One region of the Telluria sp. ZB4P34 genome, then DNA from elsewhere that is predicted to be linked to it. Evidence: predicted binding sites of a transcription regulator. Region 1 holds the regulator's gene; the other holds the start of a gene.

Region 1 (7,948 bases):
CCGCCGCCTGGTGGGCGCCATCGCGCTGGCCCTCGCGGCGGCGGTAGGCCTGCCGATGCTGCTCGACTCCGAGCCCAAGCCGCTCGGCGCAGACATCGCCATCCATATTCCGGCCAAGGACAAGACGGCCCCGCTGCCGGTGCCCGCCGCCGCCACCGTCGACAGCGGCGAGGAGATCGTCGAGCCGGAAGACGCGGCGCCTCCAACGCCTGCGCCGGACGCCCGGCCGGCGACGCCGCCGTCCGACCCGCCGCCGCTGCGCACCATCGACACCGCCCGTGCCGCGCCGCAGGAGCCGGAAGCGCCCGGGACGGACAAGCCGGCCGTGGAGAACAAGCCGGTCAAGCTGGCCGAAGCCGAACCGAAGAAGATCGACAGGCCGCTCGAGAAACCGGTCGACAAGCCGGCCGTGAAGCCGCTGCCGGCGGCGGAAAAACCGCGCACCCAGGACGACGCGGCCCGCGCCATCGCCATCCTGGAAGGCAAGCCGGCCGTCAAGGCCGTCGGCCCGTCGCAGAAATACGTGGTGCAGGTGGCCGCGCTGGCGACCCAGGAAAAGGTCAACGAGCTGCAGGGGCGCCTGCGCGCGGCCGGCGTGTCCTCGTTCACCGAGAAGTCCGGCGAGCTGATCCGCGTGCGCGTGGGGCCGTATACCAGGGAAGAGGGCGAAAAGATCCGCTCGAAACTGATCGGCATGGGCCTGTCGGGCACCATGGTGCCGCTCTGATGCAAGGTTGAGCGGGCGTGACGATTTTCGATTACCTGGTCCTGTTCGTGCTGGGTTCGTCGGTCATCATTTCCACCCTGCGCGGGCTGGTCAAGGAGATCCTGTCGCTGCTGGGCTGGATCGTGGCTTTCGTGGTGGCCAATGCCTACGGCGCGACACTGGCGCCGATGTTGCCCGATGTGCTGCCCGGCGAAGCCACGCGCCTGATCATGGCCTTCGTGCTGCTGTTCCTCGGTGCGCGGATACTGATGGGCTTGCTGTCGCTGGCGATCGGGGCCCTGATCACGGCGTCCGGCCTGAGCCTGGCGGACCGGGGGCTCGGCGGATTGTTCGGATTAGCGAGGGGCATTGTAATCGTGCTTGCCGCCGTCATATTGTGTGGGATGACTTCCATCCCGCAAGCGGATTTCTGGAAGAATGCGCTGCTGTCGCCCATGGCGGAAACCGGCGCGCGCACTGTGAAACCTTTCCTCCCTGCTGCCCTGGCGCAGCATGTGAAGTTTTAATTTTTGTAATCAAGCTGTCCAGTTTTAGGAGCGCACCATGTGTGGCATCGTCGGCGTCGTCTCGAACAATCCCGTCAACCAGCTTCTCTATGACGCACTGCTGCTCCTGCAGCACCGCGGCCAGGACGCGGCCGGGATTGCAACCAATCACAGCAGCATGTTCTCGATGTACAAGGCCAATGGCCTGGTCCGTGACGTGTTCCGCACCCGCAACATGCGTTCGCTGCAGGGCAATACCGGTATCGGCCACTGCCGCTACCCCACTGCAGGCTCGTCGAGCGAGGAGGAAGCGCAGCCGTTCTACGTGAACGCGCCCTTCGGCATCACCCTGGCCCACAACGGCAACCTGACCAACCAGGCCCAGCTCAAGGAAGAGCTGTTCAAGAACGACCGCCGCCACATCAACACCGATTCCGATTCGGAAGTGCTGCTCAACGTGCTGGCGCACGAAATCCAGGAAGCGGCCGACGGCTATAACCTGGACACCGACGCGGTTTTCAAGGCGGTGGCGGCGGTGCACCGCCGCGTGCGCGGCGCCTATGCCGTCGTGGCCCAGATCGCCGGCCACGGCATGCTGGCTTTCCGCGACCCCTTCGGCATCCGTCCGATCTGCCTTGGCGTGAACGAGGGGGAACACGGCACCGAATACGTGGTGGCCAGCGAATCGGTGGCGCTGGAAGGCCTGGGCTTCCGCTTCGTGCGTGACATCGCGCCGGGCGAGGCCATCTTCATCGACAACGACGGCAAGCTGTATGAGCGCCAGTGCGCCGAAAATCCGTCGCTGAACCCCTGCGCCTTCGAATACGTGTACCTGGCGCGTCCGGACTCGGTGATCGACGGCGCCTCGGTGTACGCGACCCGCCTGCGCATGGGCGAATACCTGGCCGACAAGATCCGCAACGAGATCCCGGTCGAGGAAATCGACGTGGTCATGCCGATCCCCGATTCCTCGCGTCCGGCCGCGATCCAGCTGGCCCTGAAGCTCGGCGTGGAATACCGCGAAGGCTTCATCAAGAACCGCTACATCGGCCGCACCTTCATCATGCCTGGTCAAGGGATGCGCAAGAAGTCCGTGCGCCAGAAGCTCAACGCGATCGCCTCGGAATTCAAGGACAAGAACGTGCTGCTGGTGGACGATTCCATCGTGCGCGGCACCACCAGCCGCGAGATCGTGCAGATGGCGCGCGACGCCGGCGCCAGGAAAGTGTTCTTCGCCTCGGCCGCGCCGCCGGTGCTGTACCCCAACGTGTACGGCATCGACATGCCGACCCGCGACGAGCTGATCGCGCACGGCCGCACCGTCGACGAAGTGTGCAAGGAAATCACGGCCGACCGCCTGGTCTACCAGGACGTGGATGCGCTGAAGAAGGCGATCTCGGACGTGAATCCGGCGCTGAAGAACTTCGAGGCGTCCTGCTTCGACGGCGTGTACGTGACGGGCGACGTGACCCCGGAATACCTGGACCGCCAGGAAACCGCGCGCCACAACCCGAAGAAGAACCAGGTCGAGGATCCGGTGCGCACCCAGCTCAACCTGAACACGCCGGCGACTGCGGAATAAGGGCGAGAGCATGAGCGAAGCGCATCGCAAGCCGGCCTCCTACGGTTTCACGACCACGATCCTGCACAACGACCGCAGGAAGAGCATCGAGCAGGGCTCGCTGCACAAGCCGGTGCACACCTCGGTGGCCTTCGGCTACGGCGACGCGCGCCAGCTGGCCAGCGTGTTCCAGGGCAAGGAGCCGGGCTTCCGCTACGGCCGCCAGGGCAACCCGACCGTCGCTGCGCTGGAAGACAAGATCACCAGGATGGAAGACGGCGTCGGCACGATCTGTTTCGCGACCGGCATGGGCGCCATCGGCGCGCTGTTCCAGGCCCTGCTGCGCGCGGGCGACCACATCGTCTCGTCCTCCTTCCTGTTCGGGAACACCAACAGCCTGTGGCAGACCGTGGCGGGGCAGGGCGTGGCCGTCGATTTCGTCGACGCGACGGATGTCCGGAACGTCGAGGCGGCCTTGAAACCGGACACGCGCATGGTGTTCGTCGAAACCATCGCCAACCCGCGCACCCAGGTCGCCGACCTGGCCCGCATCGGACAGCTGTGCCGCGAGCGCGGCATCCTCTACGTGGTCGACAACACCATGACCACGCCCTGGCTGTTCCGCCCGAAGTCGGTCGGGGCGGGCCTGGTAGTGAATTCGCTGACCAAATCGATCGGCGGTCACGGCATCGCCCTGGGCGGCGCCCTGACCGATACCGGCCTGTTCGACTGGAGCGCCTACCCGCATATCGCGCCCAACTTCCGCAAGCAGGCCCCAAGCGCCCAGGGCCTGGCCCAGCTGCGCGCCAAGGCCCTGCGCGACTTCGGCGCGGCCCTCGGGCCGGAAGCGGCGCACCACATCGCCGTGGGCGCGGAGACGCTGGCGCTGCGCATGGAGCGCACCAGCGCCAACGCGCTGGCGCTGGCGCAGATGCTGGAAGCCGACGACAGGGTGGCGGCGGTCCACTATCCGGGCCTGGCTTCGCATCCGCAACACGGCATCGTGAAGGAACTGTTCCGCAGCGCCGGTTCCCTGATGAGCTTCGAGCTGGTCGATTCCATCGACCCCTTCGACTACCTCAACCGACTGCAGCTCGGCATCCCGGCCAGCAACCTGGGCGACACCCGCACCCTGGTGATCCCGGTGGCGCACACGATCTTCTTCGAGATGGGGGCGGAGCGGCGCGCCAGCATGGGTATCGCCGAGTCGCTGATCCGGGTGTCGGTGGGCATCGAGGATACCGAGGACCTGCTGGCGGACTTCCGCCAGGCGCTCGACGCCTGACGATACGCACTGCGGACAAGGGCAGATCCGGGTTGCCGTTTTCATGGCGGCTACCGCGGGCTTGCTGTTTCGTAGGGTGGGCGGCTCCACCCGTGCGCTGGATCAGCGCTGGCGTCACCGCCGCCAGCGCGTTCAGACAGTGTTTGAGCTGCGCCTCAGCTCGAATGTGAGTTGAACGCGCGGGCGGCGTTCACGCCGCGGGTGTACCGGCCTCCGGGGTGTAGCCGCCCGCCCTACGAGAAGCGTGCCACGCTTTTTGTTTCAGCGGTTGAGCCGGGCCCCGGATTGCCGCTATCATGGGATTTCTTTTTCACCTCCTCGATCCGCCCATGAAGACCAAGCTGTTCCTTGCATCCCTGCTGCTGTGCGGCGCCGCCTATGCCGGCGAGCTGGAAGATGCCAACGCCCTGTTCCAGAAAAAGGACTACCCGGCGGCGCTGAAGATCTATACCAAGCTGGCCAATGCCGGTAATCCCGAGGCGCAACAGGCGCTGGGCCAGATGTACTGGTACGGCGAAGCAGGGCAGGTCGACGAAGCCAAGGCCGAGGCGCTGTTCAGGAAGGCGGCTGCGAAGGGCAACAAGGTAGCCGCCGCTTCGCTGGAACTGATGGACCAGCGCCTCAAGCGCAGGAAAGAGATCGACTACTGGATCAGCGGCTACGACGGCGAAGACCTGAAGTCGGGCGAATTCCGTTGCGTGGCGCCGCGGATCCCCGCGATGTCGAAGGTCAACGCGGACATCGACCGCATCGGTGCGGCGGTGGGCGTGTGGCAGCAGTGCTACAACAAGTTCGTCACCAACCTGAACGAGGCAATGCCCCTGACCAAGCGCATCCCTGCCGACATCCAGAAGCTGATGAACAAGGAAGAGGTCGAGAAGTCAACGGCCTACCTCGCGCAACTGCAGGAAAACCTGAGCGAGGAAGCGAAGGTGAGCTCGAAGCTGGTGCTGGCCGACTTCGCGGCGTGGCGCTCGGCGACCGAGGCCTACGTGGAAGAGCACAACAAGATGGTAAAGTCCGCCAAGAAAGACTCCTACTGGGCGGACAAGAAGATCCAATAAGCCGCCTGGCGGCGCGGCGCGGGTAAGCCCGCACCGGCCGCAGTCCAGCCTGAGTGCGAGCCTTAGTGCCAGCTGCGCATCAGGCCGACGGCCAGGCCTTCCAGTGCGAACTCGTCTTCCGGGCTCACCTGGATCACCTTGAAATCGGGATTTTCCGGCAGCAGCTCGACCAGGTTGCCGGTCTTGCGGTAGCGCTTGACCGTCACTTCCTCGCCCAGCCGTGCCACCACGATCTGGCCGTTCTTGGCGCTGTCGATCTTCTTCACCGCCAGGAAGTCGCCGTCGCAAATGCCGGCGTCGCGCATCGACCAGCCCTTGACCTTCAGCAGGAAGTCCGGCCGCGCCGAGAACATGGCCGCATCGACGGAATAGGTGGCTTCCACGTGTTCCTGGGCCAGGATCGGTGAACCGGCGGCGACGCGGCCGACCAGCGGCAGCGACATCATCAGGTTCGGCGGCGGCATCGGGACCTGTTCGACCGAGGCGCCGACGAGGCGGATGCCGCGCGAGGTGCCGGGCGAGATCTCGATCGCGCCCTTGCGCGCCAGCGCCTGCAGGTGCTCCTCGGCCGCATTGGCCGACTTGAAGCCCAGCTCGGCCGCGATTTCGGCGCGGGTCGGCGGGAAACCGGTGTTCTCGATCGCTTCCTTGATCAGGTTAAGGATCTGTTCTTGCCTTGGGGTGAGCTTGAGCATGGATGTTTTACGGCAAATGGTTGTAAGAGCAGACTGTATTTTTGTACAGTATTCTGATATACGCAAGGGCAAACACGGGAAAAGTGTGAAAAATTTGTGCAATGCGGTTCCGATGGACGTAACTGTGGCGGGATGCACGCATCATTCCTTGCTTCATGCCGGCTCATCTGGCTTCGCAAACACGCTCCACCTTCCCAACTGCACATTTTTCCGGCTATAATGTTCGGCTTACCCCTTCCCACACTCGTCTTGACGCCGAGGTGGGCATTTGTTTAAACGTCCTTAAGGAGTGTTGCATGCGTCATTATGAAATCGTTTTTATCGTCCACCCGGACCAGAGCGAGCAAGTCCCGGCGATGATTGAGCGTTACAAGGCCACGGTGAGCAGCCGCGGCGGTAACATCCATCGCGTGGAAGACTGGGGCCGTCGCCAGATGGCTTACCAGATCCAGAAGCTGCCGAAAGCCCACTACATCTGCATGAACATCGAGTGCGACAACGAGACCCTGGTCGAGCTGGAAACCGCATTCAAGTTCAACGATGCCGTCCTGCGTCACCTGACCGTCAAGATGAAGAAGGCCGAAACCGCACCGTCGCCGATGATGAAGTCGGTCCAGCGCGAAGACGCAGCCAAGAGCCACCGCGCAGAAGCAGCAGCCCCTGCCCCGGCCGCCGCCGCTGCCTAAGGTTTTCCTGAGGAATTCAGCAAGAAGCGACACAGCGCAGTGAACCGGTTCCAGCTCATCGCGACCATCGCGGAGCGAGACGTACTGCGTTTTACCCCGGCCGGCGTTCCCATCGTGGGCGCAATGCTGCAGCACAGTTCGCAGCAGCAGGAAGCAGGGGTGGCAAGGCTGGTCGAGTTTGAGCTTCCCGCGCTGGCCGCGGGCGAGATTTCAGGCAAGGTCGCCAGCGCCGAACTCGGCGCCGCTTACCGCTTCGAAGGATTCCTTGCAAGGAAAGGCCGCAACAGCAAAGCCTTGGTGTTTCACATCGTTGATTTCAGTGCCGCATAGTCGCCCAGCGACACGGCCAATTTAGATTACAGATACAGGAGCCTCAAAAATGGCATTCGGTAAAAAGTTCGACAAAAACAAAGCTAAAGAAAAACTCAAGCGCAAGCAGCAGAATCCGCTGTTCAAGCGCAAGAAGTTCTGCCGCTTCACCGCTGCAAACGTGGAACAGGTCGATTACAAAGACGTCGACACCCTGAAGGACTTCGTCCAGGAAAACGGCAAGATCATGCCGGCACGTCTGACCGGTACCAAGGCGCACTACCAGCGCCAGGTCGACACCGCCATCAAGCGCGCACGCTACCTCGCGCTGCTGCCGTACACCGACCTGCACCACGGTTAATCCGCGGCGAACAGATCAGAACTTCTGGAGAAAAAAATGCAAATTATCCTTTTGGAAAAAGTTGTTAACGTCGGCAACCTGGGCGACGTGGTCAAGGTCAAGGACGGTTACGCACGTAACTTCCTGATCCCGCAAAAGATGGCGCGCCGCGCCACCCAGGCTGCCGTGGCCGAGTTCGAAGTCAAGCGCGCCGAACTGGAAAAAGCAGCAGCTGCAAAGCTGTCGGCTGCCCAGGCGCAAGGCGAGAAGCTGAGCGGCATGACCGTCACCATCGCCCAGAAGGCGGGCGTGGACGGCCGTCTGTTCGGTTCGGTCACCAACTTCGACATCGCCGAAGCCCTGAGCAAGCAAGGCTTCCCGGTCGAAAAGGCGCAGGTTCGCATGCCGACCGGCCCGCTGAAGACCACCGGCGAATTCCCGGTCGCCGTCGCGCTGCACACCGACGTCGTCTCGGAAATCACCATCGCCGTCGTCGGCGAAGCTGCTTGATGAATGCACCAGGGGAGCTGCACTAAGCTTCTGTTGTAAAAACGAAAAGCCGGGCTTGCCCGGCTTTTTTTACGTCCTGAAAAACCGGTCATTTATGACAGCCGTATGACAGGAGAAGGTATAATGCCCGCCATGAATTCCCCAGCCGATCCGCAAGTCGACTCCCTGCGCATCCCGCCGCATTCCATCGAAGCAGAACAGTCCGTCATCGGCGGCCTGCTGCGCGATAATGCCGCGTGGGACCGCATCGCCGACTTCATGAACGCGGACGATTTCTACCGCTACG
Region 2 (7,948 bases), 600 kb from region 1:
GGCCAGTCGGCCTCGACGGCCACCGCCGTGAAGCCCTTTTCTTCGATCAGGCGCTGGGTGATGCGCGCCCGTTCGTCGTAGAACTCGGCGCTGCCGTGGGTGGCTTCGCCAAGCAGTACGAAGCGGGCGTTGCCGACCAGATCCAGCAGCGGGTCGTAGTCGGAAGCGGCGCCGGTGAGCGGGCGCGCGGCCGCCCGCAGGACACCGGTTTCGTCGTCGGTGACGCTGGCCATGCGATGCCGGCGCTTCAGTGCAGGTAGCGGCTGCCGGCCTGTTCGCCCGGCGGAATCATCGGGGCCTCGGCTGCTTCATCGGCCGTCTTCACGCGCGGCAGGGCCATGTTGTCGGTGACGCGGTAGGTCCGGTTGCGCGTGCTCTGCATCAGGAGCGCCAGCGCCGCCAGGCCAAACAGCAGTCCGCCCGGCGAACGGCGCATCAGCCCGACGATGCCCAGCATGCCGCCGCCCACCAGGGCGGGATGGGGCGCCTCGGCCGCGCCGCGCCCGGCCGGGCCGGCGCCGCCCAGTCCGCGCAGCCATTGCGCCAGCCCGCCGCGCGTGCGCGCAGCGCCGCGCGCGCCCGCGTCGTCGTAGCGGTCCGACTCGTAGGTGTTATAGGTGTCGTAGGGCGCCGGCTTGGGTTCGTAGCCGGCCGCTTTGTGTCCGCGCTCCCGCACCCGCTCCGCGCTGTCCTCGAGCTTCCGGGTCGCCTGCTGCGCGCCATGGCGCGCGCGTTCGATGACCGGGGCCGCCTGCGCCTGCAGGCGGCCAGCGCCGCGCGACAGGGCGCCGGCGGCGCTGTCCTTCAGGTCGACCAGGCGTTCGCCCGCGCTGTGCAGCGCGTGGTCGACGCCGGCCCCCGTGCGGGCGCCGGCTGCGCGCACCGCGGACAGCGCGCGCGCGCGGCGCGCGGAGCCGCGCTCGGGGTCGAGCACGTACATCAGCAGCGCCCCGGCCGCTGCCGCGCCCACCCACTTGCCCACGCTGCCCACGTCGGTTGCCGTCTCGGTTGGAATTGGTTTCATGTCCGCTCCTTTCGGTTGTCCTGGTTGCCTTGCTGCCTTCACCGTGGCGAGGCGGGCGCTGCCCATGCCTGCGCCAGCAAGTCCTGCACCTCTTCGTCCTCCGTCTGCCCGAACGTGCCGTAGTGCTGGCCGACCGCCTGGAAGCGCGGCGGGACCAGCGGGCAGACTACTTCATCGGCCTGCGCCGCGAGGCGCCCGACGCTATCAGGCGCGCCCACCGGCGCCGCCGCCACCAGCAGTGCCGGCCGCTTGAGCCGCGCGACCCGGATTGCGGCCAGCATGCTGGCGCCGGTAGCGATGCCGTCGTCGACCAGGATCACGGGGCGTCCCGCGAGCTGGGGCGGCGGCCGGCCGCCCCGGTAGAGGCGGTCGCGCCGTTCGAGCTCGGCCAGTTCGCGTGCGGTGACGCGCTCGACCTGCTCCTGCGTCACGCCCATCAGGCCCGGCACACCGGGCTGCAGCACGCGTACGCCGCCGCTGCCGATCGCGCCCATGGCGAATTCCGCGTTGTAGGGCGTGCCCAGCTTGCGCACCAACAGCACGTCGAGCTCGGCGCCAAGCGCCCGCGCCACTTCAAAGGCCACCGGCACACCTCCGCGCGGCAGGGCCAGGACGATCAGGCCCGCCTGTCCGGCGTGCTGGCGCAAGCTTTGCGCCAGCGTCCGGCCGGCGTGGCTGCGGTTCCTGTAGCCTTCGGTATCCCACATGGCGCAGTGGCGAAAGAACGCGTGAACGACAACGAAGCAAACCGCAAACAAGGGGCGAGCGGTGCCACGCACGACCACCAGCCCGCAGCGCACCGCGGCAGGGCGCCGCGCGCGGTATGCGGACCACGGAGGCGCCAGCCCGATATGCAGCGCGGGCGGCGCTTACTGGATGGTCAGGCGGCGTGCTTCAGTGCCCTGTTTTTTCGGCAGGATCAAAGCAGAACGCCGTTCCCGAGCCGCGCCTGTGCCGTACCGTCGTCGACCTCGGTGGGCAGGGCGGAGCTGCGCATGAACTTGCGTGCGGTACGTTCAGCATACACCACGGTTTCACCGTCACGGCGTTCGTTTGCCGAGCGGCATTCCGCCTCGATGGTGACACGCTGGCCGTCGACCGAGACCTCGACGTCTTCCCGACTCATGGGGGCGCGGGGTTGCCTCTCCTGATGGGATTCATGATGGCCTCCGTGAATGGACATTGACCTGGCCGGCGGGCGCCGGCAGTTCATTCATCGTCTCCAGGCGGCCTGTTTTCATACGGGCTGCGCAGGGGTATGGGGGTGTGGCGGCGGATTACAATTTGTTTCCAAAATGCATCTATAGCGCTGCACGCTTTGCTATCCTGTACAGACCATCCCTCATGTCCATACCGAACCCATGCGCCTGTTGATCCTGCTCTGCGTCTTCCTGTCCGCCTCCGTCCAGGCAGGTACCCGAGCCGTCTATGAACAGCTCGCCCGTCCCGACACGCTGGTGTTCGAAATCGCCGACAACGGCGACTTTCGCGCCGGCGCGCCCGACGCGCGGCAATACCGGCTGGTGCTGGGCGGCGAGTCCTACCAGGTCGTGGAACTCGACGGCAAGCCGGTGGTGGCGCGGCTCGCCGACCTGGAGGAAGCGCTGCGAGCGAACGCCCATGGCCTGGGGCGCGGCCTGATGCAGACCCTGACCGCACTGGTGGCGGCCCTGCCGCAGCGCCTGGTGCATAACGGGCCGATCGAGATCAACGGCTGGCGCGGCGAGGTGTACAACATCCGGGGCGCCGAGTGGGAGATCGACGGTGTCGTTGCGATTCGCGATCCGGAAGGCGCGCCCTACTATGTGCTCAGCCGCGATCCGGCGCTGCGCCAGATCGGCCCGGCCATGAAAGCCTTTACGCTCGGCGAGCTGTCCTTCGGACGCCACTTGCTCGCAGACAGCGCAGTCCGGCTGGTGCTCGACACCCTGGACCAGCTGGACGCGCGCGGCACCCTGATCGACAGTAGCGAGAACGGGTTGCAGCTGGTCAAGGCCGAGCCACTGCGGGTCGAGCCGGCGCGGCTGGCGCTTCCTGCTGCGCCGCTGTCGCGCGCAGCGCTGACGGCGCTGGTGAAGGAGGGGCGCAGCCCGTTCCGCCGGCTGGTGGAGGACGACTGAGCACCCGGGATCTGCCCGCTCAGCGCACGTCCAGCAGCTCGACCTCGAAGATCAGGTTGGCATTCGGCGGGATCGGACCGGCGCCGCCGGCGCCGTAGCCGAGTTCCGGCGGCAGGATCAGGGTGCGCTTGCCGCCCACCTTCATGCCCTGCACGCCCTGGTCCCAGCCCGGGATGACCTGGCCGCCGCCGACCTGGAAGCTGAACGGCTCGCGTCCGCGCGAGGAATCGAACTGGGCGCCGCGCTGCGACGCGGCGCCTGGCTCGTACAACCAGCCCGTGTAGTGGACCACGGCGGTGGCGCCCGCCACGGCTTCCTTGCCGCTGCCGGCAACGGTGTCGATCTTCTGGAAGGGCACGGCGGCCGTCGCGGCCGCCTGGGGCGCCTCATTGCGTTTGCAGGCGGTGGCGGACAGGGTCAGCGCGAGGCCGATAGTGCAATAGCTGAGGAGTCGTTTCATCGTTGTTATCCTGGTTTCTTATCCGAGTTGGCTGCGGTGGAAGCGCAAGTGGTCCTCGACGAAGGTCGAGATGAAGTAGTAGCCGTGGTCGTATCCCGCATGGCGGCGCAGCAGCAAGGGCTGGCCGGCGCGCGCGCAGGCTTCTTCGAAGGCCTCGGGATACAGTTGCTCTGCAAGGAATTTGTCGGCCAGGCCCTGGTCGATCAGGATCCCGCCGGGGAAGGGCGCGGCGTGCATGTCGTTCATCAGTTCGGTCGCATCGTACTGGCGCCAGGCCGCTTCGTCCGGGCCCAGGTAGCTGCCAAAGGCCTTCCTGCCCCACGGGCAGCGCATCGGCGCCGCGATCGGCGCGAAGGCCGACACCGAGCGGAACAGGCCGGGATTCTTCAGGGCCAGCGTCAGCGCCCCGTGCCCGCCCATCGAGTGCCCGAAGATACCCACCCGCGCCGGGTCTGCCGGCAAGCTGGCAAGCACCAGCTCGCGCAGTTCCAGGATGTGGCCGTACATGCGGTAGCGCTGCGACCAGGGGGGCTGGGTCGCATCGAGGTAGAAGCCGGCCCCGGCGCCGAAGTCCCAGCTGTCGGTTTCGCCCGGCACGCCGGCGCCGCGCGGGCTGGTGTCGGGCGCGACCAGGATCAGGCCTTCCTGTGCGGCCACGCGCTGGGCGCCGGCCTTGGTCATGAAGGTCTCTTCGGTGCAGGTCAGGCCCGCCAGGTAGAACAGGACAGGAAGGCGTTTGCCTTCTGCGCCGGGCGGCAGGTAGACGGAAAAGCGCATCGGCAGGCCGATTGCCCCGGACTGCACGCTGTAGTAGCGCTGGACGCCGCCGAAGCAGGCATGTTCGCTGAGGAGTTCTGGCATGAATGTCGTCATGGAGTGGACAATAGCGCAAGTATGCACCCTGGCGCGGCCGTGTGCCAGCCGAGTCGGGTCAAACGATACCCAGGGCGCCCGGCAGGGCCCCGGCGCCGGGCAGCCAGGCGCTTGCCAGCAGCATGCCGATCACCAGCGGCGCCATGCCGAGGCGGAAGGCGCGCAGGACGCGTGAGAGGGTGTCATCGGCGGATGATCGCCGCCGCCCCGCTGCCTGTCCGTGCGCCGCCCTGGCGGGCGCTCAACCGCCGCCAATGCCCCGCATGACCTTGCCGCTGCCGCCACAGTTCGAACAGGGTTTGCCATCGGACAGCTTGCCGCTGCCGGCGCAGGCCTCGCAGACGTCTTCGCCGGCGCCGGGGGTGCCCGGCTCGGCCTCGTCGCCGGGATTCAGGTCGGGATCGGTGTGCATGCTCATGGGGTCCTCGCGTGGGTTGGTTGCGTGGCCATTGTAGGCGGCCGCCATGGGACGCGGCGCAGCGCTGGACCAGCGGCAAACGCCGAGCTCAGACACGAACGCTTTTGTTTGATTCGTATCTGATATTGACATTGTTTGCGCTTCACCCATACTCGCTTGCGAGCGACAAGCCGCGATATGGAAAGGCCAGGCGCATGATGAATCCATTGGACAATTCCCCGACCATTTCCGAGGGCGCCACCAGCGCCGAGGCCAGGCGCGACCTGCGCCGGCGCGACATCGTGCACCAGGCCATTGCCCAGGCAGGGCTGACCGGCAGCGTCGGTGCGATCGAGTATCTGAAGGCACACGCCATCAGCGGACGCATCATTGCACGGGTGCTGCTGGAACCGCGCCAGCGGCGCAGCATGCCGGGCGATGCGCACCCGTGATGACGCCGCCCTCTGGCGGGACAAGAATTGGACAGCCAGCACGGGCTTATACACAATAATTTCCCAGAAATAATTTTGTGTTTCCACGTGCCGCGCACGCCACAGTGGCACGTAAGCCCTTGATTTGTGGGGCTATACCGGTTGCCTTCCCAATAGGCAAATTGTTGAAAGCCGCACAGATGGCCGCATTCGGCGTGTCAAGCCCCCGCTTTTCCACATAGTTATTCACAGACTTTGTGGATATCCGGAAAAGTTTTTAAGTATTAACTACCTAGCACGGTTTTTGCATGTGTTGCATGACCTGACACGCGGCAAGACACCGTGTCAAACGTGCGCGGGCTTGCATATCCCGGTTTTTCGACTTGCGCAAGAGAACTGGATAAATGTACAGTATCGCATGCCCACCTGCCATGCCCTCACCGCCGTCCTCGAGACGCCGCCTGTCGCCGATCCTTTTGCCGGCCTGAATGCCGAACAGCGCGCTGCGGTCGAGCACGATATTGGCGCGCCCAGCGTCCGTCCGCTGCTGGTAATTGCCGGCGCAGGATCCGGCAAGACCAATACGCTGGCGCACCGTGTCGCGCGCCTGATCGGCGCCGGCGCCGATCCCCAGCGCATCCTGCTGCTCACCTTCTCGCGCCGGGCGGCGGGCGAGATGTCCCGGCGCGCCAGCGGCGTGCTGCAGCGGATGCTGGGCAGGAACGGGGCGCAGGCTGCCGTTACGCTGCCCTGGGCCGGCACCTTCCACGCGATCGGGGCGCGCCTGCTGCGCGAGTACGCGGGCCGCATCGGCCTGGACGAATCCTTCACCATCCACGACCGCGGCGATTCCGAAGACCTGATGGGACTGGTGCGTCACGAGATCGGGCTGTCGCAACTCGACAAGCGTTTTCCGCTGAAGGGCACCTGCCTGTCGATCTATTCGCGCGTGGTGAACAGCCGCGAACCGCTGGAGGCGGTGCTGCAGTCCACCTTCCCCTGGTGCAGCGAATGGGAAGCGCAACTCAAGACCCTGTTCGGCGCCTACGTCGACGCCAAGCAGGAGCAGAACGTGCTCGATTACGACGACCTGCTGCTGTTCTGGGCCGAGATGGCGGCCGACCCGGTGCTGGGCCCGGAGATCGGCGCCCTGTTCGACCACGTGCTGGTGGACGAGTACCAGGACACCAACCGCCTGCAGGCGGCGATCGTCACCGGCATGAAGCCGGCCGGCGAGGGCGTGATGGTGGTCGGCGACGACGCCCAGTCGATCTATGCCTTCCGTGGCGCCACGGTGCGCAACATACTCGACTTCCCGAAGGGTTTCTCGCGTCCGGCGGAGATCATCACGCTGGAGCGCAACTACCGCTCGACTCAGCCGATCCTGGACGCGTCGAACGCCGTCATCGCCGGCGCCCGCGAGCGCTATGCCAAGACCCTGTGGACCGACAGGGCCTCGAGCATCAAGCCGCAACTGGTCCTGATTCCGGACGAAGCCGAACAGGCGCGCTGGGTCTGCAATCGCGTGCTGGAGCAGCGCGAGGCCGGCATCGCCCTGAAGTCGCAGGCGGTGCTGTTCCGCGCGGCCAGCCACAGCGCCGCGCTGGAGCTGGAACTGATGCGCCGGAACATTCCCTTCGTGAAGTTCGGGGGCCTGAAATTCCTGGAAGCCGCCCACATCAAGGACGTGCTGGCGACCCTGCGCTTCGCCCAGAACCCGCACGGACGCCTGGCGGGATTCCGCGTCGCCCAGCTGATCCCGGGCATCGGACCGGCCACCGCCACCCGCCTGCTGGACACGGTGGGCGAGGCGGCCGACCCAGCGGCCGCGGTGGAAGCCTTCGCGCCGCCCGCCAAAGCCAGGCTCGACTGGGATGCCTTCGCCGCCCTGTACCGCCGCCTGCGCACGCCCGGCCTGCGCTGGCCGGCGGACCTCGAACTGGTCAAGCAATGGTATCTGCCTCACCTCGAGCGCATGCACGACGACGCCCAGGTGCGCGCGGCCGACATCGAGCAGCTGACAGGGCTGGCCGGCGGGCACGCGAGCCGCGAGAGCTTCCTGGCCGAGATCACCCTCGACCCGCCCGAGGCGACCAGCGACCGCGCCGGCCCGCCGCTGCTGGACGAAGACTACGTGATCCTGTCGACCATCCATTCGAGCAAGGGCCAGGAATGGCAGTGCGTTTACGTGCTGAACGTGGTGGATGGCTGCATCCCGTCCGACATGAGTACCGGCAGCCAGGACGACATCGAGGAAGAGCGGCGCCTGCTCTACGTAGCGATGACGCGCGCCCGCGAGCACCTGCACCTGGTGGTCCCGCAGCGCTTTTTCATCAAGCAGCAGGCTGCGACAGGCGACCGCCATGTGTACGCGGCGCGCACCCGCTTCATCACCCCGGTCATGCTGGCGCATTTCGAGGAAACGGCCTGGCTCAGTGCGGAATCGCAGCAAGTGCGCAGGCCGGTGCCGGAGAGCGTGCGCATGCTGGTTCGCGAACGCGCCCGGAACGCGTGGAAATGAGCGATGATGCCGGGGCGATGACGACTTATCCCCCGTCAGGCGCCCATGTAGGAATTTGCCCCACAGGAGGCTGATGCGCGAAAGCGGTGCATTCGCAAGTCCTTGATTTCTAAAGGCTTTCG

Evidence for each region. Region 1 encodes LexA, which represses DNA repair genes until DNA is damaged. Its sites were predicted from a motif close to ACTGTATNNNNATACAGT; they were not measured.
Region 2: AC56KL_RS00890 (ATP-dependent helicase) is a predicted target of LexA. The motif match lies at 5,701-5,718, and genes of this name have one in related genera.

What each region holds. Positions count from the first base shown of each region.
Region 1 covers NZ_JCASIF010000001.1:803,864-811,811, reverse strand. The annotation lists gene AC56KL_RS03630 (SPOR domain-containing protein) at 1-727, shown strand, start outside; gene AC56KL_RS03625 (CvpA family protein) at 745-1,233, shown strand; gene purF (amidophosphoribosyltransferase) at 1,271-2,794, shown strand; gene AC56KL_RS03615 (cystathionine gamma-synthase family protein) at 2,805-4,058, shown strand; gene AC56KL_RS03610 (tetratricopeptide repeat protein) at 4,355-5,122, shown strand; gene lexA (transcriptional repressor LexA) at 5,185-5,817, opposite strand; gene rpsF (30S ribosomal protein S6) at 6,114-6,503, shown strand; gene priB (primosomal replication protein N) at 6,543-6,833, shown strand; gene rpsR (30S ribosomal protein S18) at 6,883-7,173, shown strand; gene rplI (50S ribosomal protein L9) at 7,210-7,662, shown strand; gene AC56KL_RS03580 (replicative DNA helicase) at 7,795-7,948, shown strand, end outside.
Region 2 covers NZ_JCASIF010000001.1:205,233-213,180, reverse strand. The annotation lists gene AC56KL_RS00935 (erythromycin esterase family protein) at 1-233, opposite strand, end outside; gene AC56KL_RS00930 (hypothetical protein) at 248-1,024, opposite strand; gene AC56KL_RS00925 (phosphoribosyltransferase) at 1,063-1,731, opposite strand; gene AC56KL_RS00920 (Hsp20/alpha crystallin family protein) at 1,944-2,150, opposite strand; gene AC56KL_RS00915 (hypothetical protein) at 2,386-3,144, shown strand; gene AC56KL_RS00910 (FKBP-type peptidyl-prolyl cis-trans isomerase) at 3,164-3,604, opposite strand; gene fghA (S-formylglutathione hydrolase) at 3,623-4,465, opposite strand; gene AC56KL_RS00900 (hypothetical protein) at 4,719-4,895, opposite strand; gene AC56KL_RS00895 (hypothetical protein) at 5,090-5,326, shown strand; gene AC56KL_RS00890 (ATP-dependent helicase) at 5,724-7,826, shown strand.